DNA from 4 places in the Devosia sp. J2-20 genome. Region 2 is predicted to be linked to each of the others. Evidence: predicted binding sites of a transcription regulator. Region 2 holds the regulator's gene; each other region holds the start of a gene.
The links. The regulator LexA, encoded in region 2, represses DNA repair genes until DNA is damaged. The targets are predictions, from matches to a motif close to TGTTCNNNNTGTGTTCNG.

Region 1: the regulator LexA is predicted to act here: its motif matches at 3,334-3,351, upstream of AC0L37_RS06275 (putative DNA modification/repair radical SAM protein).
Region 3: the regulator LexA is predicted to act here: its motif matches at 5,599-5,616, upstream of AC0L37_RS01015 (helicase-related protein).
Region 4: the regulator LexA is predicted to act here: its motif matches at 3,273-3,290, upstream of uvrA (excinuclease ABC subunit UvrA).

What each region holds. Positions count from the first base shown of each region.
Region 1 covers NZ_CM147870.1:1,286,702-1,294,240, forward strand. Annotated here, with positions in the region: gene rpe (ribulose-phosphate 3-epimerase) at 1-467, opposite strand, end outside; gene AC0L37_RS06270 (UdgX family uracil-DNA binding protein) at 635-2,095, opposite strand; gene AC0L37_RS06275 (putative DNA modification/repair radical SAM protein) at 2,095-3,330, opposite strand; gene AC0L37_RS06280 (DUF2200 domain-containing protein) at 3,475-3,840, opposite strand; gene AC0L37_RS06285 (cytochrome c biogenesis CcdA family protein) at 4,015-4,749, shown strand; gene AC0L37_RS06290 (GNAT family N-acetyltransferase) at 4,842-6,098, shown strand; gene radC (RadC family protein) at 6,090-6,824, opposite strand; gene map (type I methionyl aminopeptidase) at 6,821-7,539, opposite strand, start outside.
Region 2 covers NZ_CM147870.1:1,801,101-1,808,639, forward strand. Annotated here, with positions in the region: gene trpD (anthranilate phosphoribosyltransferase) at 1-903, shown strand, start outside; gene trpC (indole-3-glycerol phosphate synthase TrpC) at 900-1,712, shown strand; gene moaC (cyclic pyranopterin monophosphate synthase MoaC) at 1,712-2,188, shown strand; gene AC0L37_RS08840 (molybdopterin molybdotransferase MoeA) at 2,185-3,387, shown strand; gene lexA (transcriptional repressor LexA) at 3,495-4,208, shown strand; gene AC0L37_RS08850 (YybH family protein) at 4,208-4,582, shown strand; gene AC0L37_RS08855 (GyrI-like domain-containing protein) at 4,638-5,141, opposite strand; gene AC0L37_RS08860 (DUF2155 domain-containing protein) at 5,248-5,652, opposite strand; gene AC0L37_RS08865 (NADH:ubiquinone oxidoreductase subunit NDUFA12) at 5,690-6,073, opposite strand; gene AC0L37_RS08870 (vitamin B12-dependent ribonucleotide reductase) at 6,855-7,539, shown strand, end outside.
Region 3 covers NZ_CM147870.1:205,711-213,249, forward strand. Annotated here, with positions in the region: gene rpmB (50S ribosomal protein L28) at 19-303, shown strand; gene AC0L37_RS00995 (VUT family protein) at 430-1,065, shown strand; gene fdxA (ferredoxin FdxA) at 1,093-1,431, opposite strand; gene AC0L37_RS01005 (GNAT family N-acetyltransferase) at 1,583-2,095, opposite strand; gene AC0L37_RS01010 (RNA-binding S4 domain-containing protein) at 2,092-2,505, opposite strand; gene AC0L37_RS01015 (helicase-related protein) at 2,508-5,495, opposite strand; gene hisC (histidinol-phosphate transaminase) at 6,025-7,119, shown strand; gene AC0L37_RS01025 (prephenate/arogenate dehydrogenase family protein) at 7,116-7,539, shown strand, end outside.
Region 4 covers NZ_CM147870.1:1,992,846-2,000,384, forward strand. Annotated here, with positions in the region: gene AC0L37_RS09720 (hypothetical protein) at 1-365, shown strand, start outside; gene AC0L37_RS09725 (sensor domain-containing diguanylate cyclase) at 478-1,803, shown strand; gene ssb (single-stranded DNA-binding protein) at 1,880-2,383, opposite strand; gene AC0L37_RS09735 (hypothetical protein) at 2,670-3,017, opposite strand; gene uvrA (excinuclease ABC subunit UvrA) at 3,477-6,371, shown strand; gene AC0L37_RS09745 (hypothetical protein) at 6,627-6,779, shown strand; gene AC0L37_RS09750 (DUF1127 domain-containing protein) at 6,978-7,127, shown strand; gene AC0L37_RS09755 (type 1 glutamine amidotransferase domain-containing protein) at 7,287-7,539, shown strand, end outside.

The DNA of each region.
Region 1 (7,539 bases), 510 kb from region 2:
AGCGTCTCGGGAATAAAGCTCTGCCCACCAAAGCCAGGATTGACCGACATCACCAGCAGCAGATCGATGTCTTCGAGAACATGATCAAGCGCTGAAACAGGCGTTGCCGGGTTGATCGCCACACCGGCCTTCTTGCCCTCGGCCTTGATGGCCTGGAGCGTGCGATGCAGATGCGGGCCGGCTTCGGCATGGACGGTGATGATGTCGGCGCCAGCTTTGGCGAAGGCCGGGATATAGAGGTCCACCGGCGCGATCATCAGGTGTACGTCAAAAGGCTTGGTCGTCACCTTGCGCACCGAGGCCATGACCAGTGGGCCAAAGCTGATATTGGGGACAAAGTGACCATCCATCACATCGACATGGATGTAGTCAGCTCCCGCCGCATCAATGGCCGCCACTTCCTCACCCAGGCGGCTGAAATCAGCTGACAGGATTGAGGGGGCGATACGGATCGGGCGCGTGGTCATGGAGATTATACCTCAGCCGAGCAGGGATGGGGCTGGAATATAGCGGGCGGGGGGCGAGGGCAAGGGCGCGGTGTCGCCCTGAGCGGTACCATCGCGGAATTTGAAGAAGGAAGAGGGCACCCTCCGCTGTGCAGGCAGCGGCTTGGATCGATACCGATCCAGCCGAACTAGGCAGTGTCGAGCGCAGGGGACAAATGTTCGGCGGCGCTGCGAACCATGTCGAGATCGGTTTCGAACTTGAGGCGCTCGGTCTCGCGAGCCGCCTGGTCGGGAATGCGCAGCAGATAGGATGGGTGGTTGGTCACAAAAAGGATGGTTCCGTCTGTCATGGGGATAGGCGCGCCGCGCAATGCCGAGATCGTCACCGGCTTGCCAAGCAAACTCTGTGCGGCCGTTGCGCCCAGGGCGACGATGATTCTGGGTCTGACTTGTGCGATCTCCAGATCGAGCCAAAACTTGCACGCCTGAACTTCCCCGCCGTCGGGACGCTGATGGATACGCCGCTTGCCGCGTGGGATAAACTTGAAGTGTTTGACGGCATTGGTGAGGTAGACGCGGTCACGGTCAATACCGACCTTGATGAGCGCAGCGCCGAGCACCTTGCCCGCTGGTCCCACAAACGGTTGGCCGGCCAGATCCTCGTGGTCGCCTGGCTGTTCGCCTACAAACATCAACTGGCCCCGTTCGGGGCCATGGCCAAACACGGCTTGTGTCGCGTGCTCGTGGAGCGGGCAGCGCTGGCAGTTCTGCACCGCGGCCAGGGCGTCGGCGAGGGTGGTGAGCGGCGCAAACGGGGCGCCTGGCTCAGGTAACCTTTCCAGTTTCTGGAGATGGCGAGACGGTGGCTGGCTGGCGTTTCGTTCGATCATCTGCTGCACCGACTCTCTGGCGCCCCGTATCAGTGGGGCAATGAGTTCGGCTTCGGGCAGATTGCGCCAGTATTTGACGGGCATCTCCGATTTCATCATGGCAACCTTGAGCCGGGCGGGGTTGAAGATCGAACTGAAATAGGTCTTCCAGTCATCCTCGACGGCGTCCTCGCTAGGCACGTCCGCTTTGCTGCCACCCTCGCCGAAAGTCAGCTGATTACCGTCCCAGGCGGCAGACCGATAAGGCGTGACGATCGCCCAGTTCATGCCGTCAAATCGGCGAGCGAAGAAGGGGGCCGTTATCTCAAGGCTGAAATGGTCGGGTTCGAACCAAGCCGCGAACCGCGCAATGCCGCTATCGTCCGCAACGGTTTTGAAGCGAACAAAGGCCTTCATCTTGTGACTGTCGCGGCGCACTGCGCTCGCCATTTTGTTCAGCCGTGCCACATCGACATCGGTGGCCAGATCGAGAACATGACGATCGCGCTGCAGCCGCCATAGAACGCTGTAGAGCAGGGCAAAGCGCTGCGGGTCTGAGTGGCTGACAACAGTCTGCGCCAACGCGAGGAAAGCCGGCGGGACTGCATTGACTGGCCGATTGCCATCGGGAAGCGGATCCGCTGTCTCGAACAGTTCCGGTTCGGCATCAGGATCGCGCCATACCACTTCATCTGGCTCTAGTCCGGCGCGCAGTAGGCGCCGCGCCGCCAAACGCCACTCGTCGAAGTCGTTGAGCGCATGCAGGTGAACCAACTGCATCAGAACAGGCTCAATTGCTGTGGCGGTGGCACCAGTCGCGCGCGCAGTTTGCTGTCATCGGTCAAGTGGCCGGGGGACCAATCAGCCGCCTCGATAAACGGGCGCACCTTATCGATTGAACCTGCGATGCGCGCCACGTCGTCCAGCCGCAGGCGGTGGTGACGGCGGGTCACAAGTATACGATCGACGCTGCGCGTACCCAGTCCGGGTACGCGCAATAGCATCTCGCGGTCGGCGCGGTTCACGTCAACGGGAAACAGGGCGCGGTTGCGTAGAGCCCAGGCAAGCTTGGGATCGATATCAAGATCGAGCAGGCCATCGTGGCCGCCAGAAATGATCTCCGGGACATCAAACCCATAAAAGCGGATCAACCAGTCCGCCTGATACAGGCGATGCTCTCGCATCAAGGGCGGCGCCTTGAGCGGCAAGCGAGAGCTGGCGTCGGGGATTGGTGAAAATGCCGAATAGTAGACGCGACGCAATTTGTAGCCGGAATAGAGACCTGCAGCGCGATGCAGGATCGCCCCGTCATCGGCGGCGTCGGCGCCTACGATCATCTGTGTTGATTGTCCGGCCGGGGCGAATTTGCGTGGTTTCGCCTTGGCCTTGCTGTCGGGCGCAGCCTCTTCCAACTTGCCACGCACACGTGCCATAGCCGTACGGATTTCGGCGGGCCGTTTCTCAGGTGCCAAAGCTTCGAGCCCCAGATCGGTTGGCATTTCGATGTTGGTCGAGAGCCGATCCGCCCATAGTCCTGCCTCCGCCAGTAATTCGGGCGTAGCGTTGGGGATGACCTTGAGGTGGATGTAGCCGGCGAAGTGGTGATCCTGCCGCAGGCTCCGCGTCACGCGTACCAGTTCTTCCATTGTATAATCCGGCGAGCGGATTATGCCCGAGGAGAGGAACAGGCCTTCGATGTAGTTTCGCTTGTAAAAGTCCAACGTCAGTCGGACAACTTCTTGTACAGTGAAGCGTGCACGCGGGACGTTGGACGAGGAACGGTTCACGCAATAGATGCAGTCATAAACACAAAAATTGGTCAGCAATATCTTGAGCAGGCTGATGCAGCGACCATCTGGTGCATAGGAATGGCAAATACCGCTGCCTTCAGTTGAGCCAATGCCGCCCGTGCCCGCGCTACTGCGCTTCTCGGTACCGCTTGATGCACAGGATGCGTCATATTTCGCGGCGTCAGAGAGTATTGCCAACCTTCGGCGCATGGTGAGCGCAGCCATAGATGTTCCCTTTATGTTCACATGCAGGGATAGCTGATCCATTGCGACAGCGCGTTAAAAAAAGACATGTGACGGATCTGCAGCGCAAACACTTTTTGGCGAGCGTCACGTGCGCCCGCCTTGCAGTCGTCTCGTAGGTCGATTTCAGGGGTAAGATGCCTTTTGGCGCAGAATTTTGTCTATTGCCTTCCCCTTGGCCAGCTCGTCTATCAGTTTGTCGAGATAGCGGATCTCGCGCATGGTGGGCTCGGCGACTTCTTCGACGCGTACCCCGCAGACCACGCCGGTAATCAGGGTGCGGGCGGGGTTCATCCGCGGCGCTTGGGCGAAAAAATCCTCAAAGCTGGTTGCGCGCGCCAACTCGTCGTCGAGCGATGTCTGGCTGTGGCCGGTCAGCCAGCAGATGATCTGATCGACTTCCGCCTTGCTGCGTCCCTTCTTTTCCGCCTTGGCGCGGTAGAGCGGATAGACGCTGGCGACGCTGACGGCATAGAAGCGGTGGCTGCTCATGACTTTTCTCAGCGCTCCAGAATTCTTTAACCTCAGAGTAGCCGAGTTCAGCGAGCCCGCAAGGTGGCGTTAGCAGGCTCGCGGGATCATCACATCGCGGCGAGGCGACAATGGTGCGCATTGCTTTGTCGGGCCGGCGCGGTAGAACTGCGGCGCAATCGGGGAGCGTGAGCGTTGGAATTTTCTTTGCCTCTGGTGTTTGGCGCGGGCGTGCTGAGCTTTCTGTCGCCGTGCGTGCTGCCGCTGGTGCCGCCCTATCTGACCTATATGAGCGGCGCGAGCTTTGATCAGTTGCGCGATGAAGGCACCAGTGCTGGGGCATTGCAGCGCCGCGTGGCATTCACATCGCTGTTCTTCATTCTGGGTTTCACCGTGGTGTTTGTCGCGCTGGGTGCCACAGCGACGGCGTTTGGTCAGGCATTTCGTCAGTTACTCCCCATCCTGACACCGATTGCGGGTGTGCTGATCATTGCAATGGGGCTGCATTTCCTAGGTGTTTATCGCATTGGACTGCTTGATCGGCAGATGCGCCATCAAGGCCCTGGCGTGGCGAGCGGGCCGCTGGGCGGGTTTCTGCTTGGTCTTGCCTTTGCCATTGGCTGGACGCCCTGCATCGGGCCCGTTCTGGCGGCGGTGCTGAGCGTTGCTGCGAGCAAGTCAACTGCTTGGGAGGGCGCGGGACTGCTGGGCATTTATTCGCTGGGACTGGGTGTGCCATTCTTTCTGGCGGGCATAGCGGTGGGGCCGTTCCTCGCTTTCTTCCAGGGTTTCAAACGACATCTGCATACTGTTGAACGGGTGATGGGCGGTCTGCTGGTGCTGACAGGGGTGCTGTTCCTGACGGGCAATTTCACTCGGCTATCCTACTGGTTCCTCGAAACATTCCCGGTGTTGGCCAATTTTGGCTAGGCCGTAAGACCTGCTTAACCGTGGTCACAGAAGCGTGAATTGTTCTGGTCAAGTTCAGTACTGGTTTACCGGTCCACGGCACACTGCGGCTCATGAGTGGAACCCTGACGCCAGCGCTGGCAAATACGACACCGGTAGCACCAGATATGGCGCCGCGACCGGTGCCTGTCGCCGATGCGCATGGCGCGATCAGTGTCGTGGTGAGCCACGATCTGGCTGAAGTCGAAGCGGTCTGGCGCGAATTGACCGACAAGGCCATCGAGTCGCCCGGTCAAAGTTTTGATTTCATTCGCGCCTGGGTGGCGCATCGCAAGATAGCATCGGCCGACCAGCGCTACGTCGTGGGCCGTGTCGAGGGGGCGGCGGTAGCGCTGTTGCCTCTGCATCGCAAGCGGGTGCATGGCCTGCCAATCATGACCTGGTTTCCCGGCGCCAATGCGGGGTGCTACGCCCCGGTGGCTGATTCCGACAGGCTTGCGGCTTTGGGGTCGGCGGGTCGCTGCGCGTTGTGGACCGAGATGACGAGCGCCCTGGATGGTGCCGATGTGGTCTATCTGCGGTCGATCCCCACCGAGGTGGGAGGGCACCAGGGCCTGTTTGATGAATTGGGTGCCACCCTGGCGGTGGAAACGCTTTACCGTAGCCAATATGGCAGCTGGGAAGAGTGCGACAAGCTGCAGCGCAACAAGTCGCGGCGCAAGCATGACCGGCAGCAGGGCGACCGTCTCACGGCGATGGGGGCGGTCAGCTTCGCCGAGATCAACAATGGCGACGATACCCAATGCGCGATTGAGACCATGTTCCGGCAGCGCTCGGCGCGTTTCAAGGCACAGGGAATTCGCGATACTTTCGTGCAGGATGGTCTGATCAGCTTTTACCACGATCTGGCAGCGGCCGGATCGGGCGTCGATGTGCGGTTGCATGTGCTCCGGTTGGACGACCAGATCGTCGCTGTGCGTTACAATGTGGTGCACAATGAGCGTATGTTCTGCCTGATTTCCTCGATGAGTGACGACGTGGCAATCCAGAATGGCTCCCCGGGCAAGCAGTGCCTGTTGCGGGTGATGCAATCGGTGTTCGACAATGGTACCGCTGTATTTGATATGGGCAGCGGCTTTACCGACGAGAAGCGCCATTGGTGCAATGTGCAGATCCCATTGCAGCAGCACTATATCGGCCTAACCCGACAGGGTGCCCTGATCGTCAAGGCGCATCAGATTTTCCAGAAGACGCGTGCTCGCATTAAGGCAAGCAAACGCCTCAAGTCGGCTTTCCGAAGCGGTCGGCAGCTTTTTGAGCGGCTCAGCGGCGCAGTCCGACCGACCGGTTCGGCAGGTAGCTCAGATTAATTTGAGCCCACGTAGCGACGCGTGCCCGGTTTTGCCAATAATGATGTGATCATGCAGCGTAATGCCTAGTGGCTTGGCGATGTCGTGGATTTCCTTGGTCATCCGCACATCGGCAGATGATGGCGCGGGGTCGCCCGATGGGTGGTTATGTACCAGAATCAATGCCGTGGCTGACAACTCCAGCGACCGCCTAATCACCTCGCGGGGGTAAACTGGTGTGTGGTCAACCGTGCCGGTCTGCTGCACCTCGTCGGCAATCAGCCGGTTCTTCTTGTCCAGAAACAGAATTCGGAACTGCTCGATGGATTCGTAAGCCATCTGGCTTGAGCAGTATTCAATCAGTTGCGACCAAGACGACAGGATAGGCTGCTCGGCATCAATCCTGTCACGGCCAAAGCGTGCCGCGACTGCCTGGATAACCTTGATATGGGCAATGGTGGTATCGCCCAGCCCCTTGATCTTGGCCAAGCGCGCGTGGCTGGCGTTGAACACGCCTGAAAAGGAGCCAAACTCCCGCAATAACGTCTTGGCCAGCGCCTTGGTGTCACGCCGGGGGATCGCCAATTGCAGGGCAAGTTCGAGCAGTTCGTAATCTTCGAGCGCGTCGCCGCCGATTTTCAGAAAGCGCTCACGAACGCGTTGGCGATGGCCAGCATGATCATCGGGAGCAGCGTTGAGCGCTGGGAAACCGGCCTCGGCGAATTCGTCGGGCCGGTCGCTCATCATGCGGCCCGTACGGCCAGCGGGTTGAACAGACCGCCGGGGGAGAGGGTGAATACCTCATTGCCGGTTTCAGTGATGCCGATGGAGTGCTCGCACTGGGCTGACAGGGTTCGGTCACGGGTGACCGCCGTCCAGCCATCGGAAAGAATTTTGACGTCCGGTCGACCCAGATTGATCATTGGCTCGATGGTGAAAATCATCCCGGGCTTCAGCGGCACGCCGGTGCCGGGCTTGCCGAAGTGCAGGATATTGGGCTCGTCATGGAACAGCTTGCCCAGACCGTGACCGACAAAGTCACGCACTACGCTCATGCGTTCGCCCTCAGCCAAGGTCTGGATCGCGTGGCCGATGTCGCCGGTGGTGTTGCCCGGCTTGGCTGCTTCGATGCCAGCAGCGAGGCTGGCATAGGTGACCTCAATCAGGCGTTCCGCCTTGCGGGATATTTCGCCGACCGGATACATGCGGCTGGAATCGCCATGCCAGCCATCGACCACCAGGGTCAGATCAACATTGACGATATCGCCTTCGCGTAGTGCCCGGTCATCAGGGATACCGTGGCAGACCACATGGTTGATCGAGGTACACAGCGAGTGGCGGAAGCCCTTGTAGAATATGGTCGCGGGGACCGCGCCATTGTCGCGCGCAAACTCATAGGCCACCTTGTCGATAGTGGCGGTGGGGACGCCGGGCTCAACATACTCACTGAGGATATCGAGTG
Region 2 (7,539 bases):
GCCTTTTTGATGGGCATGCGGATCAAGGGCGAGACCGTTGGCGAAATCGCCGCGGCGGTGTCGATCCTGCGCGAGCAGATGGTGCCCGTCGAGGCGCCCGCCGATGCCATCGACATTGTCGGCACGGGCGGCGACGGCATGGGCACGCTGAACATTTCGACCGCCGCTGCCATCGTGGTGGCTGCAGCCGGTGTGCCAGTGGCCAAGCATGGTAATCGCGCGCTGTCGTCCAAATCGGGTTCGTCGCAGGCGCTCGAAGCGCTGGGCGTCAAACTTGACCTCGAGCCCTCTGGCATTTCGCGCTGCATCAACCAGGCCGGCATCGGCTTCATGTTCGCGCCCAGTCACCATCCGGCAATGCGCCATGTGGGGCCATCGCGCGCCGAAATGGGCGTGCGCACCATGTTCAACCTGCTCGGTCCGCAGTCCAACCCGGCCGGTGTGCGCCGTTACATGCTGGGCGTTTACGCGCGCGAATGGGTCGAGCCCGTCGCCGCGGCGCTATTGGCCAACCGCGCCATCAAGGCCTGGGTGGTGCATGGCAGCGACGGGCTGGACGAGATTACGGTGACGGGCCCCAGCTTTGTCGCCCAGATTGCCAATGGCGATCTGCGCAGCTTTGAAGTGAGCCCGGAACAGGCCGGCCTGAAACAGCACGATCCCAAGGATCTGCTGGGTGGCGATCCCGAATACAATGCCCAGGCCATCCACGCCCTGTTTGACGGGCAGAGCGGCGCCTATCGCGATATCGTGCTGCTCAATGCCGGCGCGGCGCTGATTGTGGCCGACAAGGTGGCCGATCTGCGCGAAGGTGCAGCGGCGGCGGCCGAGCTGATTGACAGCGGCAAGGCCAAGGACACACTGACCCGCCTGGTGGCGGTATCGAATGGACGCGATGCATGACCGATATTCTCAAACAGATCGAAGCCTATAAGCGCGAGGAAATCGCCGCTGCCAAATCCATGCGGCCCTGGGCCGAAGTGGTGGCCCAGGCACATGATCAGGCGCCGACGCGCGGCTTTATCAAGGCGATCAAGGCCAAGCGGGCCAAGGATGAATATGCGCTGATCGCCGAAGTGAAGAAGGCCAGTCCGTCAAAGGGCCTGATCCGGGAGAACTTCAACCCGACCGAAATCGCCCTGGCTTATGAAGCAGCCGGCGCCGCGTGCCTGTCGGTGCTGACCGACCGGCCCAGCTTTCAGGGCTCGCCGCGCTTTCTCAAGGAAGCCCGCGCGGCGGTCAAACTGCCCGTGCTGCGCAAGGATTTTCTGTTCGAGACCTATCAGGTGGCCGAGGCGCGCGCCTGGGGGGCGGACTGCATTCTGATCATTCTGGCCGCCGTGGGCGATGATGTAGCTCGCTACCTGCTCGATGCCGCCGAAGAGTGGAAGATGGATGCGCTGGTGGAAGTGCATGACCAGCTTGAGCTTGATCGGGCGGTGGCGCTGGGCGCCGAGTTCATCGGCATCAACAATCGCAATCTGCGCACCTTCGAGACGACGCTGGAAACCTCGGTCAATCTGGCCGTTGGCGTGCCCAAGGGGACGCTACTGGTCAGCGAAAGCGGTATCGTCAATCACGAACACCTGCTCAAGCTCGACCATGAAGCCGGTATCGGCAGCTTTCTGGTTGGCGAGAGCCTGATGCGCCAGGACGATGTGACCGCGGCAACCAGAGCGCTATTGCATGGCGCCGCGCAGGCTACGCCCTGATGGCCGACGGGCTCACCCATCTCAATGCCCGGGGCGAAGCCCATATTGTCGATATCGCCGACAAGCCCGCAACAAGGCGGCGCGCCGTGGCACAGGCCCGTATTGTCGGGCAGCCGCAGACGATTGCCACCATTATGGGCGGCAGCCTCAAAAAGGGTGATGCGCTGGCGGTAGCGCGGATTGCCGGTATCATGGCGGCCAAAAAGACCGCCGAGCTGATCCCGTTGTGCCACCCCATCCCGCTGACCAAGGTCAGCGTGGAGATTGCCGAACATGGCGAAGATGCCATCCTGATTGTGGCGACGGCTGAAACCACCGGCCAGACCGGGGTCGAGATGGAAGCATTGGTGGCTGCCTCCACGGCGGCGCTGACATTGTATGACATGGCCAAGGCGATTGATCGCGCCATGGTGGTGACCGATATCTGCCTGATGGAAAAATCGGGCGGCAAGTCCGGGGATTTCGTGCGCGCATGAGCCTGCTCCCCGTCGAAGAGGCCATTGCGGCCATTCTCAAGCGCGTGCCGACGCCGGTCGGCGAAACCGTGTCGCTGGATGCGGCGGCGGGTCGGGTCTTGCTCGAACCGGTCAAGGCCCGCCATGACCAGCCGCCCTTCAATGCCAGCGCCATGGATGGCTATGCCGTCGGTGCCGCTGACATCATGGAAGGTCACAGCCTCAAGGTCGTGGGGACCTCGCAGGCCGGGGCCAGTTATGCCGGACGTCTGGGCCCGCACGAAGCGGTCAGGATTTTTACCGGTGCGCCGGTGCCCGAAGGGGCCGATGCCGTCATCATGCAGGAACAGGCCCAGCTCGACGGCGATCAGGTTTCGTTCAGCATCGAGCCCTTGCCGGGGCGCAATATCCGGGCCCTGGGCAATGACTTCACCACAGGCCAGACGCTGATCGAGGCTGGCGTCCGACTGACCCCGATGCAGATTGCCGTGGCCGCGGCAGCCAATACCCCGACGCTGACCGTGGCGCGACGGCCGCGTATTGCGCTGCTGGCGACGGGTGATGAACTCGCCCTGCCCGGCGCGGCGCTGGGGCCTGACCAGATCATTGCTTCCAACAGCTTCGGGCTGGCGCCCATGCTGGCCCCCTATGCCCATACCATGACCGATCACGGCATTGCCCGCGATGACCGGGAAGCCCTGCGCGACAAGCTCAGCGCCATTCTGGCCGATGCACCGGACGTGCTGATCACGACCGGGGGCGCCAGCGTTGGCGACCACGATATCGTGCAGGAAATTCTCGTTGAACTGGGCGTGACGCTGGATTTCTGGCGCATCAATATGCGCCCGGGGAAGCCCCTGATGTTCGGCACGATCGGCAAGACGCTGGTATTTGGCCTGCCGGGCAATCCGGTTTCGGCGATGGTCACGGCGATTGTTTTCATCAAACCGGCGCTGCGACACTGGCTGGGCCTGACGCCGCAGACGCCCTGGCACCTGCCACTGGCTGCCGCGACCCCAGCCAATACGGCGCGACGGCATTTCATGCGGGCACAGTTGCAGCAGACCCCCAATGGTCCAATGGCGCTGCCAATTTCCCAGACCGATAGTGGGCATACTTCATCCATGGCGCTGGCTGACCTGTTGATTGTGCAGCCCGAACAGGCCCCTGGACAGGCGGCGGGCACGCTGGTCGAAACCATTGTGGTCGACGCCTTCTAGGTTTCGGGCCGCCCCATTTGCAGGAAAATCGTCGGGGATATTGCAGAACATAACTGGAACACATATAGTCGTTCTGTCTATGTTCCGATTCTCACCCCGAGGGGCCTATGCTGACGCGCAAACAACACGAGCTGTTGATGTTCATCCATGAACGGATGAAGGAAAGCGGCATTCCGCCATCGTTCGACGAGATGAAGGATGCCCTCGATCTGGCGTCCAAGTCGGGCATTCACCGGCTGATCACTGCGCTGGAAGAGCGCGGTTTCATCCGCCGCCTGCCCAATCGGGCCCGGGCGCTGGAAGTCGTTAAGCTGCCGGATTCGATGAACCCGTCGCTTGGCGGCCGTAAGGCGCGCTTTGAGCCATCGGTGATCGAAGGCAATCTTGGCAAGGTGGCGAGCCCGCCATCGCGTGTCGCCGCCGATGATGATGGCGTGCGCTCAATTTCCATCCCGGTGATGGGCCGAATTGCAGCGGGTACGCCGATCGAGGCCATTCAGAGCCATTCCCACACCATTATGGTGCCGCCTGAAATGCTGGGCAGCGGCGAGCATTACGCACTGGAAGTGCGCGGTGACTCGATGATCGATGCCGGCATTTTTGATGGCGACACGGTATTGATCAAGAAGCAGGATGCGGCCAGCACCGGCGAGATCATCGTGGCGCTGGTGGACGATGAGGAAGCGACGCTCAAGCGCTTGCGCCGCAAGGGCAATACGGTGGCACTTGAAGCCGCCAACCCGGCTTATGAAACCCGCATTTTCCCGCCTGACCGGGTCAAGGTTCAGGGCCGGCTTGTCGGGTTGCTGCGTAAATATTGATGGGGGCGGCGACGCCCGAAGCGTTGATCGCGGCCTATGGCGAGGCGATCAACACGCATCGCTTCGCGGTCGTCGCGCCCTTGATCGCCCAGGATGCCAGTTTCTGGTTCAATGATGGCTCTCATCTTGGCATTGCAGCGATACGCGATGCCTTTGAAGCCACTTGGGCACGGCTGGTTGACGAACGCTACTGGCTGGAAGACCTGATCTGGATCGTAAAAGGGCAGGATATCGCGGCCTGTCGCTATCGGTTCTGCTACACGGCGGTTGTGAACGGAGATGTTCAATCTGGTGCCGGTCGCGGCACCTGCATTGTCGAGCGGCGCGTGCAGGGCTGGGTCATCGTTCACGAGCATCTGAGCGCCTTGGCCTAGCGGCGAGCGGTGCGTGACTTCGGGAGTCACGGGCGATCAATGCCGGTATTGGCGTTCAGGCCGGACCGGTGGTCTTGATGCGCAATGTGGTGACCCACTTGTCAGGATCGGGTTCCTGCTCCGGGTCGGTCTCGTAGATTTCCAGACGACAGGCAAAGTGATGACCGTCGGACTGGGTTGCGCTATCCCATTCAATGCCCCGCTCCTTGGCCCAGCCGATCAGCATGGCTGTGGCATCATACAGATCGTCATAGGGGCCGGTATGGGTGGTCCAGACGTAATGCCCCGCCGGTAGTTGCGAGAATTTGACGGTGTCGTCACCCGCTGCCGCGCGGTCCACCGGGACCCCGGCTTCCACTTCAAGCGTTCTGGCCATATCGATGCGGTTATATTTGTAGAATGGCGCGCCGGTCGGCGTAATGCCATTGGCGGATAGCCAGGAAAATAGCGCCGGAAAGCCCTCATTTGCGGGCTGCGCCATTTCGGCCATCGATACGGTAAAGCTGATATAGGCGTAGGTCTGGACCGGCAGGTCCTGGAAACGTGGAACAGTCAGCATAAGGCGCTCCTCCCGCAATATCATGCAGTCGCGCAGTTCAGCCGCCTGCATCAATGCCGGTGACATTAGAATGGCGCGCGTCAGCGGGCCAGTACCATTGAGAGAATCAATCGCGCGCGTCTGGCGGCGGTACGTCGGTGCTGGTGCGGCACTCGATCAGCCACACATCATAGACCGCGTGATCGACGGCGTTGAGCGCTGGGCTGTCGGCGAACATCCAGCCGGTAAAGATGCGCTTGGATGTGCCGGTCAGGCTGCGCTGATCGACTTCGAGAAAGGCCGATGTCCGCTGGGTCTCGGTGGCAGCGCGATTGTAGCAGGCGCGCGGGGTGATCTCGAGCGCGCCGAACAGCACGGTTTCATCGATATAGACGTCGAAGCGGGTGATGCGGCCGGTGATCTTGTCGAGCCCGGCAAAGGTCGCCACCGGATTGGCAATGGGCTGGGCCGATACGGGCGCTGCAACGCCAAAGACGCCCAGCGCCGCGAGCGGCGCCAGGGTCATCATCATGCGGGCAAGAGTTTTGAGATGGCGCAAGGCGCCGTCCTTATTCTGGCGACCAGGCGTCGTAGTCACCGGTCACGCGGGGGCGTTCGCCCTTGTTGAGCAGGCTGCCATCGGGACGATAGGCGGCTGCCGTGCCGGTCAGGTTCTGCTGATGGGGCAGCTCCCAGCTCTTGGCGACATAGTTGGCCTTGGTTGGCACGATGTCGGTGCGATAGTGCATCCAGCCGTGCCAGCCCTGACCAATGGTCGAGGCGTCAGCGGGGCCGGCATAGGTCACATAGCGCCGATCAGCCTTGCGATCCTGGAAATAGCGATTGCCGAATTCGTCGCTGCCGACATAGTCGCCGAAGCGCCAGATCCACAGACGGGTGCCCCAGGTCTGACCACCCCACCAGGAGAAGATTTCGCTCAGGAACTGCTTGATACCGGATTTAGCCAATTGTCGATTCCGCCGTCGATAGCTGCGAGTGCGCCGGGTGTAACATGCGTGGTCAGATCAGCCTAGTGTTTGGCGGGTTTTTCGCGCGCTGTTTTCGTGCCTCGCTCACCCTTCTATAGGAGGGGCATCGGGGCCAGCTTTGCAGTGAGTGCCACCCTGCCCTGCACACAGCATCTGGTAGTGGGTCACAGGCAGATCACCACAAGCACTGGTAGTGGGCGCATTGTGGATTTCGCGTAATTTTTCTGCGCTTGACAGCTTTGTGACGGTTTGATTCGACGGTGTTGGTGGCATGGTTAGCCCATTGTAAACACCCGCCTGGCGGAGAATTTAGCCGTGGAATCTCGGCACTTTAGCGGGGCTTGTTCGGCTCACATATGCGCCGTTCACGTGATGCTCCAGCCTGCATAAAAGGGGGCGGCCAAGTCCGCGTTTTCCTTGCAGTTTGTCCCCACTATCCACATAATGAGCCTACTAGTGGTTGTCTGAACCACCCCTCCAACCACTAGACCTTGTGATTTCTTGCGTTGACGCATCGTTTGAATCGGCAGATGTTTTGGACAGGCCGACAACACACCATGTCGTCGGCTCAAGACCCCTGCTCAAAGCACTGGCATCAGACCGGCGCCATACAGGGGCACAGGCAAGTTTTTCGAGCCCGGCCACGGGCTCGGTTGGTGACGCGTCAAAACAGATTTGGGTGAGAAGCCGGGTTTTTCGGCTCGCGGGCATTTGTGTGCCCGTTACATTGGGGACTAAGACGACTATGCGCATTGAACGCCGGTTTACCAAAGCCAATGAAGACCGCTACGCCGGTCTCGAATTCCGCTCGGCCACGAGCGAGATTCGCAACCCGGATGGCTCGGTCGTCTTCAAGCTCGAAGATATCGCCATCCCCAAGAGCTGGAGCCAGGTTGCGGCTGACATCATTGCTCAGAAATACTTCCGCAAGGCCGGCGTCGCCAAGGCCCTCAAGAAGGTTGAAGAGAACTCCGTGCCGTCCTGGCTGTGGCGCTCCGTCCCCGACGAAGCTGCGCTCGCCAAGCTGCCGGAAGATGAGCGCTATGGTTCGGAAATGGACAGCCGCCAGGTGTTTGATCGCCTGGCTGGCACCTGGACCTATTGGGGCTGGAAGGGCGGCTATTTCGACAGTGAAGAAGATGCGCGCACCTTCTTTGACGAACTGGCCTATATGCTGGCCAGCCAGCGCGTGGCGCCTAACAGCCCGCAATGGTTCAATACCGGTCTGCACTGGGCCTATGGCATTGATGGTCCGGGCCAGGGTCACTTCTATGTGGACCCCTTCACCCACAAGCTGGTGAGCTCCAAGAGCTCGTATGAACATCCCCAGCCCCATGCCTGCTTCATCCAGTCGGTCAATGACGATCTGGTCAATGAAAACGGCATCATGGATCTGTGGGTGCGTGAAGCGCGCCTGTTCAAATATGGTT
Region 3 (7,539 bases), 1.6 Mb from region 2:
GCAACAGGATAGAAAACCATGGCACGGCGCTGTGAACTTACTGGCAAGGGCGTTATGGTTGGCAACAACGTTTCGCACGCTCTCAATCGTACCCGTCGCCGGTTCCTCCCGAACCTGCTGAACGTGACGCTGATTTCGGAGGCACTCAACCGCCCCGTCAAGCTGCGCATCTCGGCTTCGGCCCTGCGTACCGTTGAGCACCGCGGTGGTCTGGACGCCTTCCTGCTCAAGCAGAGCGACGACACCATGTCGACGCTGGCTCAGGGCCTCAAGAAGGAAGTTCGCGCAGCTCTGGCTGCCTAAGCGAACGCCTTCATCGACGAATTGACCGCGTGGGGTTATGCTCCACGCGGTTTTTGTTTTGTGCCAATCTCGGCACATCCCGCCCCGGTCTGATGCCGGTTCGCGGTTACATAGAGGTGCATTCTGATGCTGGCTCGTTTTTCGGTGGCTCTGGCCGCCATGGTTGCGGTTGTCGCGGCCTCAAATTTTCTCGTTCAGTTCCCGGTCGATATCCAGATGGGACCGATCCATCTCGGTGATATTCTCACCTGGGGTGCGTTTACCTATCCGGTAGCGTTTCTTATCACCGATCTGACCAATCGCACCTTTGGTCCGGCCCGGGCCCGCGTGGTTGTGATGGCCGGTTTTGCCGTTGCCGTGCTGATTTCGATCTATCTGGCAACGCCGCGTATCGCCATTGCCTCTGGCACGGCGTTCCTGACCGCCCAGTTCCTCGATATCTCGATCTTTGACCGGTTGCGCACCAGCGTGTGGTGGAAGGCCCCTGTGGTCTCCTCACTGATCGGCTCGGCGATCGATACGGTGATCTTCTTCTCGCTGGCCTTTGCGGCGCCCTTCGCGGTGCTCGACAGCCTGTTTGGCCGCGAAGATGGCTCACTTGCCTTCCCCGCGCCGCTGCTGGGCGTTGGTCCTGAGGTTGAGCTGTGGGTGTCGCTGGGTCTGGGCGACTTCCTGGTCAAGCTGCTGCTCGCAGCACTGCTGCTGGTGCCCTATAAGAGCATCAGGGACTGGCTGGCCGGCCGTGAGGCCGTCGCAGCCTAGATCACAGGTGGGAGGCGGCTGAAGCGATCAGTCGCCTTCGCCGGGCGCTTCGGAGAAGTATTTCTCGAACTTGCCGGATTCGCCGTCCTTGTCCTTGGCCTCTGGCAGCGGATCGCGCCGCTCGGTCAGATTGGGCCAGACGGACGCAAACTTGGTGTTGACCTCGAGCCAGTGATCGAGCCCGCTTTCGGTATCGGGCTTGATGGCCTCTGCCGGACATTCAGGCTCGCACACGCCGCAGTCGATGCACTCGTCGGGGTGGATCACCAGCATGTTCTCGCCCTCATAGAAGCAGTCCACAGGACACACTTCCACGCAGTCGGTGTACTTACAGGCGATGCAGTTATCGGTGACGATGTAGGTCATCTAGGCGGCAATCCCGAACAGGAGCCCGGTCCGCACAAGGGGTCGCGGCGGGGCAAGTCTCAACAGTCCGGTGCTAAACTTTTTTCCGTGCCCTGCAAGGCTGGCGGGTGGCAGGGTTTGGCGTGATTGGCACGCTAGAAGGCAAAATTTATCAAGCGCTTGGGCTGGGCCAATGCCGAAACACCAGATCTTCGGGGTCCTGACCCCTGGCGTCAGGGGCGTGCATGGCGCCCATGCGCCGGGCAAGCGCGATCGAGCGCGTATTGTCTTGGTCGATATAGCTGACCAGATTGGGTAACCCCAGATGCTCAAACGCCCAGTCGCGCAGCTCGACTGCTGCTTCGAAGGCATAGCCATGCCCTTCGTGGCCAGCATAGACAAACCAGCCCAGTTCCTTTTCGGGAAAAAGCGGGCCGTGATTGATGCCGACCTCGCCGACGCAGGCTCCGGTGGCGCGTCGCTCGATCATCAGGCAGCCATGGCCGAATAACTGCCATTGGGCCACATCATTGCAGAACATGCCCCAGGCGGCGCGCCCATCAAAGGGGCCGCCCATATAGCGTGCGCGCGGCGACGCCATCAGCTCAGCGTAGGCGTGGAAGTCCGTATGTACCGGCGGGCGCAGGATCAGCCGCTCGGTCTGCAGCGTGGGGATGGGTTTCATCGCTCATCCTGGGTGCCGCGCAGGCGGTCAGTCTCGCGCCGTTCCTTTTTGGTGGGGCGACCGGCGCCTTCATCGCGCGGAGCGATGGCAGCGTCATAGGGCGACAGTTCGGCTTTGGGCAGGGGTGGCGGGGAGAGGTCTTCGTAGAGTCCCTGAGCCTCGCTGGCTGGGCCGCGGCGGGTGCCGGGATCAATGATGCGCCACACCGTGATACGATTGTGCAGTGACATGGTCAGCACATCGCCGGCGCCGACCTTGTAGTCGCTGCGCTGGGTGGGTTCGGAATTGATCCGGACACTACCTGCTTCGATGAATTTCTGGGCCAAGGTGCGCGATTTTATGGCGCGCGCAAAGAACAGGAACCTGTCGAGCCGCTCCTTGCGGGCGGCGGGCTCGACAGGCCCCCCAATTGCTACTTGGCCTTGCCGTCGCGCAGGGCGGCAAGCTTGGCGAATGGGCTGTCGGGATCGAAAGCCTTTTCGCGCTTTTCTTCACGCGGCTGCTGGAACTTGGCGCGCTCACCCTTCTGGCTGTCGGGGCGGCGATTGTCGTTGCGACCACGCCCTTCGGGCTTGGCCTTGGGATTGAGGTGCTGGGCCTTGGTCAGGTCCTGCACTTCGCCCTCAGGGCGCCGCTTGGATGGCGTGCTGCGCTGACGCTCACCCTCGGGCCGGCGACGGCTTTCATGCCGCTTATTGTCCGGACGCTTGCCGCTGGGGGACCAGATCTCATCGTATTCTGGTTCTGCTGGGGCTGTCTCGCCTGCCGTGGCTGCTGTTTCGGGCGCATCCTCGACAATGGTGGTGGCGGGAATGGGCGCCGTCTCAGCCGGTGTTGCGGGGGTGGTGACTGCCTCGAGAGGGGCCTCATCGGTGGCGTCTGTCGAGGCGGGATTGTCGGTCAGAGTTTCCTCAAGCGCCGGCGCTTCTGCGCTGGCGTCGGCAGGCACTACAGGTGCCGCAACCTTTGGCGTGCGTTTGACGCGATAGCCAAGCGAGCTCAGGATCGAGGCGAAATCTTCGCCCGAGCAGCCCAGCAGCGAGGTCATTTCCACGGTGACGCGGAAGCCGTTGCCCTCGGCTGCACCAGCGGGCAGGTCGCCCTGGCTGCGGGTTGGATCAAGCGCAATGAGCGGACGGATGATGTCAGCCAGACGTTCGAGAATGTCGACCCGGACGGCGCGCTTGCCAGCAACCTTGAAGCCGGCAATCTCATACAGGCGCGTATCGACTTCGGGATCGACCACAAAGCTGGTGCGGCCCGAGAGGACGATATGGGGAATGTCGGTCACGCCAGCCTGGCGGATGCCGCCATTCTTGAGCGCAAACAGAATCAGTGCCAGCTCGCGCGGGGCGGGCTTGAGCGAAAGCGGCAGATAGATGTGATAGGCGCCGAACTTGATGCCCAGCTTACGCATCTTGCCGCGGACGTCCTGATCGAGATTCTTGACCTCGTCGGCAACCTGCGGACGCGGGATCAGGCCCAGATGCTCAAACAGCTGGAACGCGATGCCACGTGCCGTGCCATCGAGATCAGCTGGAGCCTCAAGCGCCATGACGGGTTCGAGGATGGTGTTGACGTGGTGGCGCAGCCACAGGCCGAGACGATCCTGCACACGTTCCAGATCCGGACCGGTCAGGGTTTCGTCAGCCAGGATCAGAATGCGCGGCCGATAAAGGGTCTCGCCCTCGATCAGTTCGGCGACAATGTCGCCCTTCCAGCGCAGGCGACCGTCGGTGGCCAGCACAAATTCTTCATTGGGCGCGCCAGCCAGGCGTTCGGCCCGGTGGTGTATTTCGGGCGCCACCACTTGATCGGCGGCGGCGCGCAGACCCTTGGTGTCGGCGTCGCCATCATTGCGCGCCAGGGTGAAACGGAAGCCTTCGAGCGTGCCGATGAGGTGGCCTTCCAGCCGTACTTCGCCGCGCTCATTGATCTCGGGAGATGCCATACGTTTGTCTTTCAGGTGACGAAGCAGCACGCTGGTGCGCCGATCGACGAAGCGTTGAGTAAGCCGCTCGTGCAGCGCATCACTCAGTCGGTCTTCAATGTCTCGGGTCTTTTCGCGCCAATGTGAAGGGTCTGCAAGCCAGTTTTTGCGGTTCGCGACGAAGGTCCATGTTCGGATCTGCTTGATCCGGTTGCTCAAAGTGTCGATGTCGCCGCTTGCATTGTCGCAAAAGCGGACCTGCTCGGCAATCCAATCTGCGTTGACCTTACCATGCTTGACTAAGTCAGAGTAAATACGGGTAACGATTTCACCGTGATTGGCCGGTGAAATGCCCTGATAATCAGGGATTTGGCAACATTCCCAGAGCAAACGCGCGCCGTCCAGCCCACGCGCCAGTTTGCCGGCTTCATTGCGTGAGACAAATTCGAGCGCGCGTTGATCCTTGGCGATGGGCACACGGGCCAATGTGCGGGTGTCCGACGTCGCTTCGAGACTGTTGAGCAAGGCGGGGATCGACGAATAATCCAGCCGATTGTTGCGCCATTGCAGCACTTTGACGGGCGCAAAATCGTGGGTTTCGAGCGCCACGACCATTTCTTCGTCGAATCCCTGGGTCCCGCCGGTCACGCCAAAGCTGCCATTGCGGGCGTGACGACCGGCGCGGCCGGCGATCTGGCCGAGCTCGGCGGGGGTCAGTGGGCGGCTGGTATGGCCGTCAAACTTGCTGTCATCGGCAAAGGCCACGTGGTGGATATCGAGATTGAGTCCCATCCCGATGGCGTCGGTGGCGACGAGAAAATCAACATCGCCATTTTGGTAGAGTTCAACCTGAGCATTGCGGGTGCGCGGGCTCAGGGCGCCCATCACGACTGCTGCGCCGCCGCGCTCGCGACGGATCAGTTCGGCAATGGCGTAAACCTGTCGCGCCGAAAAGGCGACAATGGCCGAGCGTGCCGGCTGGCGCGAAATCTTCTTGGAGCCCGAATAGGTCAAGTGGCTGAAGCGGGGGCGGTCAATGATCTGGGCATGGGGCAACAGGCTGCGGATCACTGGCGCCATGGTGGCGGCGCCCAGCAGCAAGGTTTCGTGCATGCCGCGCGCATGCAGAATGCGGTCCGTAAAGACGTGACCGCGGTCAAAATCGGTTGCGGTCTGGATTTCGTCAATCGCCAGACAATCCACACGGATATCGGTGGGCATGGCCTCGACCGTGCAAACCCAATAGCGCGGCTTGGCGGGAACGATACGTTCCTCCCCGGTAATCAGCGCCACCGACTGCTCTCCCACGCGTTCAACAACGCGCTGATAGACCTCACGCGCCAGCAAGCGCAAAGGCAGGCCAATCATCCCGGTGGGATGGGCCAACATGCGTTCAATGGCAAAATAGGTCTTGCCGGTATTGGTGGGGCCAAGGATCGCCTTGACGGATTGGGCGGGCGCGGAGGTCATTTCGCATCAATGTAAGGGGTCGTTGCGACACTTGCGAGTGGTTCACGCAAATGTCCCAAGAAAGGACAGCATACAGGACCTTTGTGTGGCAGGTCTTAAGTCTTGGAACAAGGGGCGAACGAAACGGAACCGAATCGGCGCGAATCGGATAATCCGGCTTCGTTCACGGCTAGGGGTGGTGGGTGTGCAGCGCCAGCGCACACAAGAGCCGTCGAGTTGGGCTGAAATGACACAAAGACGGCCCCGATTGTCTTCAACTTCCCTTACAGCTGGTAAAGATCGGGCTCTTAGCGGTGTTTGTGACCAGAAGCTTAACGGCACTGCGCCGGATTTTTCTGCGGCGTTTTTGCCTGTACGCCCGCCATTGCTGGGCTGGGTGCGACCATCTTCATCATAAAGCTGATTGACGTCCTGTTCCGGGACAGGCGCCCGGTGGTGCTGCAGGGGAGCGGACGCGACGAGAAGCGCTTTGCCATCTTGGTGCAGTTTGACTATGGTCCGCGCGGTTTTTCAGCCCAGAAATGGCATCATGTCAGACGATATTCGCCCCGTCCCGCAGCCCGGTATTCTTGATATCGCGGCCTATCTTCCCGGCAAGTCAGGCGCAGCGGGCAGCAATGCCGTCAAGCTGTCGGCCAATGAGTCCCCGCTTGGCGCCAGCCCCAAGGCAATTGAGGCGTTCCAGTCGGCAGCAGCGCAGCTGGAGATCTATCCCGAAGGCTCCTCCAAGATCCTGCGCACGGCCCTCTCGGAAGTCCACGGCGTGGATGCGGACCGCATTGTGTGCGGCAATGGCTCGGACGATCTGCTGCATCTGGTTGCCCAGTGCTATCTGGGCGAAGGCGATGAGGCGGTGATGAACCGCTATGGGTTTTCGGTCTATCCGATCATTACGCGGGCCGCCGGTGCGCGCATCGTTCTGGTCGATGAAATCGATTATACCGCCGATGTCGACGCCTTGCTGGCAGCGGTCACGGCCAAGACGAAAATCGTCTGGCTGGCCAATCCGAACAATCCCACAGGGACCTATCTCAGCGATGCAGAAGTGCGGCGGCTGCATGCCGGCCTGCGCCCCGATATCCTGCTGGTGATCGACAATGCCTATGCGGAATATGTGACTGCCGAGGATTACGACGTCGGCCAGAAGCTGGTGGCCGAGGCCAATAATGTGGTCATGGTTCGGACCTTCTCGAAGATGGGACTGGCAGCGGCCCGTATCGGCTGGCTTGTCGGTTCGCCCGAACTGGTCGATGTGCTCAACCGTGTGCGCGGGCCGTTCAATGTCAATCTGCCAGGGCAGTTGGCCGCGGCGGCAGCAACGCGCGACACTGAATTCACCGCGCGTCTGCAGGCGCACAATGCGCAGTGGCGTGACTGGATCGCCCAGGAGCTGGATTCAAACCACATGCATGTGGTGCCCAGCCAGGGCAATTTCGTGATGGTGCTGTTCCCCGACGCCGAACATGCCCGGCTGGCTTTCGACACATTGGCCGAGCGTGGGCTGATTGTGCGCGAGATCGGGCCGTCCTATGGCATTGAGGCGGGGCTGCGCATTTCCATTGGTTCAGAGCAGGCGATGCGTGGCGTTGTCGGCATTCTCAAGGCATTGGTCGAGATTTCATGAGCGTTCATTTTCGCAAGCTGGCCCTGATCGGCATTGGTCTGATCGGTTCTTCGATTGCTCTGGCCGCGCGGCGGCAGGGGCTGGTCGAGGTGATCTCCATTGCCACCCGCAAGCAGGATACGCTGGATGAGGCACGCGAATTGGGGCTGGGCGATATCTATACGCTTGATGCCGCCGAAGCCGTGCGCGGCGCCGATCTGGTCATCCTGTGCACGCCGGTGGGGGCTTATGAGAGCGTGATCAAGACGATTGCGCCTGCGCTAGAGCCGGGTGCCATCGTTTCTGATGTCGGTTCGGTAAAGGGCCATGTGATCAAGGCGCTGGCGCCGCACATCCCCGAAGGTGTCAGCCTTATTCCAGGCCATCCGCTGGCGGGCACCGAGCATTCGGGACCCGCAGCCGGGTTTGCCGAGTTGTTCA
Region 4 (7,539 bases), 190 kb from region 2:
TCGAAACGGTGGTCTGCCGCCTTTCGCTCAAGCAGGGCAATCAGGACAAGGTCAATTACAGCGGCCGTTGCAGCCTGGCGGGCACCCAGCTGACCGTGGCGGGCACCATGGCCTATATCGCGGCCAGCAAGCGCTATGAAGCCGTGATGAGTTCAAACGCCACCTTCCGCGGCGTCGCTGTGGGGCAGAAGCGCGGCAGCAATCTGATCTTCAATCTGCAGGAACGCGACGAGGATGAAGATGGCAAGGAACTGGCCATTTCAGCACAGATCAATCTGCAGTCCGACGCCATCAAGGTGGTGTTCGATGTGATCTATGTCGAGAATGGCGACAGCCTGCGCGCCGAGGTTCCCTTCACCAAATAATCCAGACGCCGGCGCGCTGGGCGCAATGCGCCCGGCTCATCCCAGTTGCAGAAAGTCTTAACCGGCGATCGACTAGAATAAGCGCGACAACCGAGTATTTGGGTCGCGTAATTTGAGCAGCCTTGCCGCCACGACTATCCGGCGCCCGCGCACAACCGAAAAGACTGCCACCGATCCGGTGTTGGCGGTGCTGTCGCGGCTATGTGCACTGCTCGATATCGACAGCGTCACCCTCTCCCGCATTGAGACCGATGGGTTTCGGCTGCTGGCCGCCAGTGGTGCCAGCCCGGATACGGGACTTCTCGGCCCCTGGATGAAGCGCGCCGTGGCCAGTGACGGCCCGCTGATCGTCGTCGATATCGCCCGCAGCCAGGGTAGCCCTGCCGCGCTGGGCTTTTATGCCGGCATGGTGCTGTCAACGGGCGACGACAAAATCAAGCTACTGCTCAGCCTGAGCGATGCCCGCCCCCGCAGCGAGGCCATGGCGCATCGGCTTGCCGGGTTGGCCATCGAGGTCACCAGCGACGCCACCATCAACCGGCTGGCCCGCCAGATCGCGCAGCACAAGGCTCAACTCGCGCTTGAACAGAACCAGTTCGAACGCGCCTCACAGACAGCCAAGATCGGCATCTGGTCCTGCGACCTCGCCGATGAATCGCTGAACTGGACGGACAGCGTCTACGACCTGTTCGAGTTGCCACGCGGCAGCGAGCTGAGCCGTGACGTCACGCTACGGCACTATACGGACCAATCCCGGCAGACGATGGAGGCCGCGCGCGCCCAAGCCATCGCCAATTGCAGTGATTTCACGGTCGATGCGGAAATCATCACCGCCAGTGGCGCCCGCCGCTGGATGCGCCTGACCGGCAATGTGGAAGCCCGCAATGGCGTCGCCGTCCGTATCTTCGGAATGAAGCAGGACATTACCGAGGAAAAGCTGCTGGCGGACAAGACCCGCTATCTGGCCGAAACCGATGTGATGACCGGGCTGGCCAATCGCAGTCAGTTTCAGACCCGGCTCGGTAATCTGGCGGTTGCGCCGATTGGCGGCCTGCTGCTGGTGGATCTGGACGGTTTCAAGCAGATCAATGACAGCTTCGGCCATGCGCTGGGCGATCAATGCCTGCGGGAAGCTGCAAGGCGTTTGACGGCGTGTTGTGACCAGGCCAGCCTGCTGGCTCGCATTGGCGGGGATGAATTCGCCGTACTGATGGGCCCCAAGCAGACCGAGAGCGAAATCTCGGCGCTTGGCGATCGTATCGTGCAGGCCGTGGGTCAGCCCTATAAGCATAATGGTCACGCCATCGCGCTGAGCGCATCGGTCGGGGTGGCATGCCACCGTCGCGGCACGGCCGACGATCTGTTCCATGATGCAGATACCGCGCTCTATGCCGCCAAGGCTGCCGGACGCAATACAAGCCGCACCCACAAGCACTGACCGCATCTATCAGGCCACAAAAAAGGGGCTGCTTGCGCAACCCCTTTGAGCATTCCGGTATCGACGCGTTCGCGCCTTAGAACGGGATATCGTCGTCCATGCCGCCGGGCTCGAAAGCCGGAGCATTGGCCTGGGGCCGACGCGCACCGCCGCCGCCGCCACCATTATTGTTGTCGCGGGCGCCGCGGAAACCGCCGCCATCGCCGCCACCTGCATTATCGCCATCGCCACGACCGTCAAGCAGGGTCATGGTCGAGTTGAAGCCCTGCAGCACGATCTCGGTGGAGTATTTGTCCTGACCGGACTGATCCTGCCATTTGCGGGTCTGCAACTGGCCTTCGATATAGACCTTGGAGCCCTTGCGCAGATAGCTTTCGGCGACGCGCGCCAGACCTTCCGAAAAGATCACCACGCGGTGCCATTCGGTCTTCTCACGGCGCTCGCCAGTGTTCTTGTCTTTCCAGTTCTCCGAGGTGGCGATGGACAGATTGACCACCTTGCCGCCGCTGGGGAGATTGCGGACCTCTGGATCCGCGCCGAGATTGCCGACCAGGATCACCTTGTTGACACTGCCTGCCATCGCTCATTCCTTTTTCAATTCAGCCCCGGACTGCCTGGTTGCGGGGCGCTTACTTACGGTTGTGCAGACCCTACCCACCCAGCGCGTGGGCTTATTGATCAGGGGCTGCAGAGATAGGTGGTTATAGCGCTTCACTTGACCGGGCGCGCGCGGGAACAGCGTGTTTTAAACACATAAGAAAGGCGCTGCACCGGTCGTGCTCAGCATATGTTCACATTATGTTCCGGGCGCCAAATTTGTCAAGCGCCCCGAGGTTGTGTGCCTCGAGGCGCTGGACTGGGCAGGATCAGGCGTCGGCGAGCGCCAGTGCGCAGGCATTGGCCAGATCGCGATTGGGGTCTTCTGCGCCAAGCGGTGTCGCCCAGCCCGACTTCTCGATGATGCCGCGGCGCGAATAGGTCGAGGCTTCCTTGAGGTCGGCCAGAACGGTGACGCGATTGGCTGCCGAGGTCGACTGCTGCACGCAATAAGGGGTCAGCGCTGTCGCGACGTCGGAGGCCGACTGGGTCGATGCCATCTCTTGGGCGCTACCGCCAGTGACCCAACCGCCCCAGTTAAAGCCGACAATGGCAAGGGCAATGGCGCCGGCTGCCGCGCCGTAAAGCGCAGGTTTCGTCCATACGGGGATGTGCATAAAAGTCCGATCTGTCTCGGGAGAGGCCCGCAGTATTGCAGGCCCGAACGTCAGCCTAACACGTGCTGGCGCCCCTAGGGGAACCGATTGCCCTCGCTCGCGCTGACTGCTGCTGACACATCCTGTCAGCAGCATTGCACCAAACCAATGCGATCCAATCGGGCACCTGGCGCGTTGCAGTTTGGAACGGTGCGCGCATTGGCGTGTTCCATAACTGGGCGGATGCAAAACGGTCGAACTTGACCGAATCTGTTGCGTTCCGTTTATGTTCCGATTGCGATATGCGACGTGGCAAGGGTGAGCGGACACGCTAAGGTGAATGTGGTGCCGGGCCGCCATGCGTGAGGCCGGCTTGCGGCAAGGGCCTGCCGCGCCTATTTTCCTGTTCTTCCCGCCCTGCCGAATGACCGTTTGACCGCTGTGCAGCCACTCTGGCGCACCGAGCCATGGACTACAATGATGACGCCAAAGCCCAGCCTGAACCGAGAGATCATCGTACGCGGTGCCCGCGAACACAATCTCAAGGGTATCGACGTGAAGCTGCCACGCGACAGCCTGATCGTCATGACGGGCCTGTCGGGGTCAGGTAAATCGTCGCTGGCGTTCGACACCATCTATGCCGAAGGGCAGCGCCGGTACGTGGAATCACTGTCCGCCTACGCCCGGCAGTTCCTCGAAATGATGCAGAAGCCCGATGTTGAGCATATTGAGGGGCTGAGCCCCGCAATCTCCATCGAGCAAAAGACCACCAGCCGCAACCCGCGTTCCACCGTGGGCACGGTTACCGAAATCTATGATTATCTGCGCCTGCTGTTCGCGCGCGTCGGCGTGCCCTACTCGCCCGCCACCGGCCTGCCCATTGAAAGCCAGACCGTTACCCAGATGGTCGACAAGACCCTTGAACTGGCCGAAGGCACAAGGCTCTACCTGCTGGCGCCCATCGCCCGCGGTCGCAAGGGTGAATACAAGAAGGAACTCGCCGACCTGATGCGCAAGGGCTTCCAGCGCGTCAAGATTGATGGCGAATACCACGAGATTGAAGACGCCCCGGCGCTCGACAAAAAGCTCAAGCACGACATAGAAGTGGTCATCGACCGTCTGGTCATCGGGCCCGATATCGCGGGACGACTGGCCGAAAGCTTTGAAACCGCGCTCAAGCTGGCCGATGGCATTGCACTGATCGAGTTTGCCGACGAGAAGAACGAGGATGGCACGCCGCGCCAGCAGACTTTTTCGGAAAAGTTCGCCTGCCCTGTTTCCGGCTTCACCATTGCCGAGATCGAGCCACGCCTGTTCTCGTTCAACAACCCGTTTGGCGCCTGCCCGGTCTGTGATGGCCTGGGCACCGAGCAGAAGATCGACTCCGATCAGATCGTGCCCGATCCGACGCTGTCGCTGCGCGATGGCGCCATTCTGCCTTGGTCCAAGACCAGCGCACCCTATTACAAGCAGACACTGAGCGCCGTCGCCAAGCACTTTGGCGCATCGATCGGCACCGCGTGGAACGAGCTGCCCTTCGATGTGCAGCACGCCGTGCTCTACGGCACGGGCAAGACCAAGATTGATTTCGTCTATGAGGACGGTTTGCGCCAGTACAAGACCAGCAAGGTTTTTGAAGGCGTGATCGGCAATCTCGAGCGTCGTTATCGGGAAACCGAGAGCGCCGGCATGCGCGAAGAGATCGAGAAGTACATGTCCGCCAAGCCCTGCGTGGCCTGTGGCGGCTATCGCCTGAAGCCGGAATCGCTGGCAGTCAAGATTGACGGGCTGCATGTCGGTCAGGTCACTGAGAAGTCGATCCGCAGCGCGGCGGAGTGGTTCGAGGCCCTGCCCGAGCGCTTTACCGACAATCAGAAGCTGATCGGCGAGCGCATTCTCAAAGAGATTCGTGAGCGCCTGAACTTCCTGATCGATGTGGGACTGGACTATCTGACCATGGCCCGCAATTCGGGAACGCTGTCGGGCGGCGAGAGCCAGCGCATCCGTCTGGCCAGTCAGATCGGCTCGGGCCTGACCGGTGTGCTCTATGTGCTTGATGAGCCCTCGATCGGTCTGCATCAGCGCGACAATGCCCGACTGCTTGAAACCCTGCAGCGGCTGCGTGATATCGGCAATACGGTCATCGTGGTCGAACATGACGAAGATGCCATCATGACGGCGGACTATGTCGTCGACATCGGCCCCGGCGCGGGTGTGCATGGCGGCCATATCGTGGCTGAAGGCACGCCGCAGGACATCCTCAATCACCCCGATTCGCTGACCGGCAAATATCTGTCGGGCCGCATGGGCATTGCCATGCCAGCCGAGCGCCGCACCGGCAAGCCGGGCAAGGCGCTCAGCATCAAGGGCGCGACGGGCAATAACCTTAAAAACGTTTCGGTGGATGTGCCGCTGGGCATGTTCGTGGCCATTACCGGTGTGTCGGGCGGCGGCAAGTCCACCCTGATGATCGACACCATGTATCAGGCCATTGCGCGCCGGCTGAATGGCGCCCGCGTGGTGCCAGCCCCGCACGAATCCCTGACGGGCCTCGAATTCCTCGACAAGGTCATCGATATCGACCAGTCGCCGATTGGCCGCACGCCGCGCTCCAATCCAGCAACCTATACCGGCGCCTTCACGCCGCTGCGCGAGTGGTTTGCCGGTCTGCCCGAAGCCAAGACACGTGGCTATGGTCCGGGCCGGTTCAGCTTCAACGTCAAGGGCGGGCGCTGCGAGAAATGCCAGGGCGATGGCGTGCTCAAGATCGAGATGCACTTCCTGCCCGACGTCTACGTCACCTGCGACGTGTGCAAGGGCAAGCGCTACAACCGCGAAACGCTTGAAGTGCAGTTCAAGGGCAAGTCGATCTCCGACATCCTGGACATGACGATCGACGAAGGCGTCGATTTCTTCTCGGCGGTGCCGACGATTCGCGACAAGTTTGCCACGCTGCAGCGGGTGGGGCTGGGATACGTCAAGATCGGCCAGCCAGCCACCACGCTTTCGGGTGGTGAGGCGCAGCGCGTCAAGCTGTCCAAGGAATTGTCCAAGCGCGCCACCGGTCGCACACTCTATATGCTCGATGAGCCGACCACGGGTCTGCATTTCCACGATGTGGCCAAGCTGCTCGAGGTGCTGCACGAGTTGGTTGAGGGCGGCAATACCGTTGTGGTGATCGAGCACAATCTTGAAGTCATCAAGACCGCCGACTGGGTCATCGATCTGGGACCAGAGGGCGGCGATGGTGGTGGCGAGATTGTGGCAGTAGGTACGCCCGAGGATGTGGCGGCCAATGCGCGTTCCCATACCGGCCACTTCCTCAAGGAGGTGATCGGCCGTCGGCCGCATTTCGCGACCGAGGCTGCCGAGTAGGCCAAAAACGCAGGTAAGTGCATGTCAGTGCTAGCAGTCTGTTAGCCGATAGGTTTCTCTGGTGGCTGGACGCGGTGTGTCCTCCACCGAGCCGAGCCGCCGCATGGCCTGACGCCAAAGTGGCACCAGCACGACAAATTTGTGAAATTGATATGCGCTCTCTGCATGATGCAGTTGACGTTTACGACATGGCGCTTCCGTCCAAATCACCCCATCTTGGACCTGTCTACAAGACAGCCAAAAGGGAATACGCCGATGTTTGTGAGAGCCGTCTGGCGCGTCAAGCGCCTGGTCGACATCAAGCAGACGTTGCGGGAAATGGACGTTCCCTCAACGCGTGATGCCGATCTACTGGGGATCTCAGGTCCCGACTTTTCGAAAATGACCCGGTCGCTGTTTGATCGCTAGGCTTTTTCGAGCCACCGAATTTGCGATGGCCGCCAAGACGCCATCCGGCGGCCATCCGTGTTTTGCACGGGTTAGAGTTTTGGTAACCACAATTTGCCCAGCCCCGCACAGAACGCATAGCTCATTTGACCATTATCCCACTGCTCATTCTGGTGGCACTGCCCTAAATATAAGCTCGTAAACCAAGGAGACTTCCAAATGAACATTCGCAATACCTTCAAGAAATGGGCCGCTTACCAGCAGACCGTTCGTGAACTCGCCGCTCTCGACAACCGCCAGCTCAACGATCTGGGCATCTCGCGCACCGATATCAATCGCGTTGCACGTGATCATGTCAGCTCGCTCTAAGTCGTCGATTTCAAACCTCCAAGTCGACCCAAACCGAACACCCGCTTCTCCTTGAGATGCGGGTGTTTTGTTGTCCGCGATAGCGTGATCACAAGCCTGAAAGGGCTGGAACTCCTGCAATCCTGACCCGTTGAGCCCGACAACGAACAGGAGTGACCAATGCAGAACCTTTCCGGGAAAAACATCGCCATCCTTGCCACCAACGGCTTTGAACAATCCGAGCTGGAAGTGCCGCTGAATACGCTGCGCGATGCAGGTGCCACTGTGCATGTGATTTCGCCAGAGACCGGCGAGATCAAGGGCTGGGACAAGACCGACTGGGGCGATAGCGTGCCAGTGGACAAGGCGCTCTCGAATGCTTCGGCCGACGATTACGACGCCATCGTGCTGCCTGGCGGACAGATCAACCCCG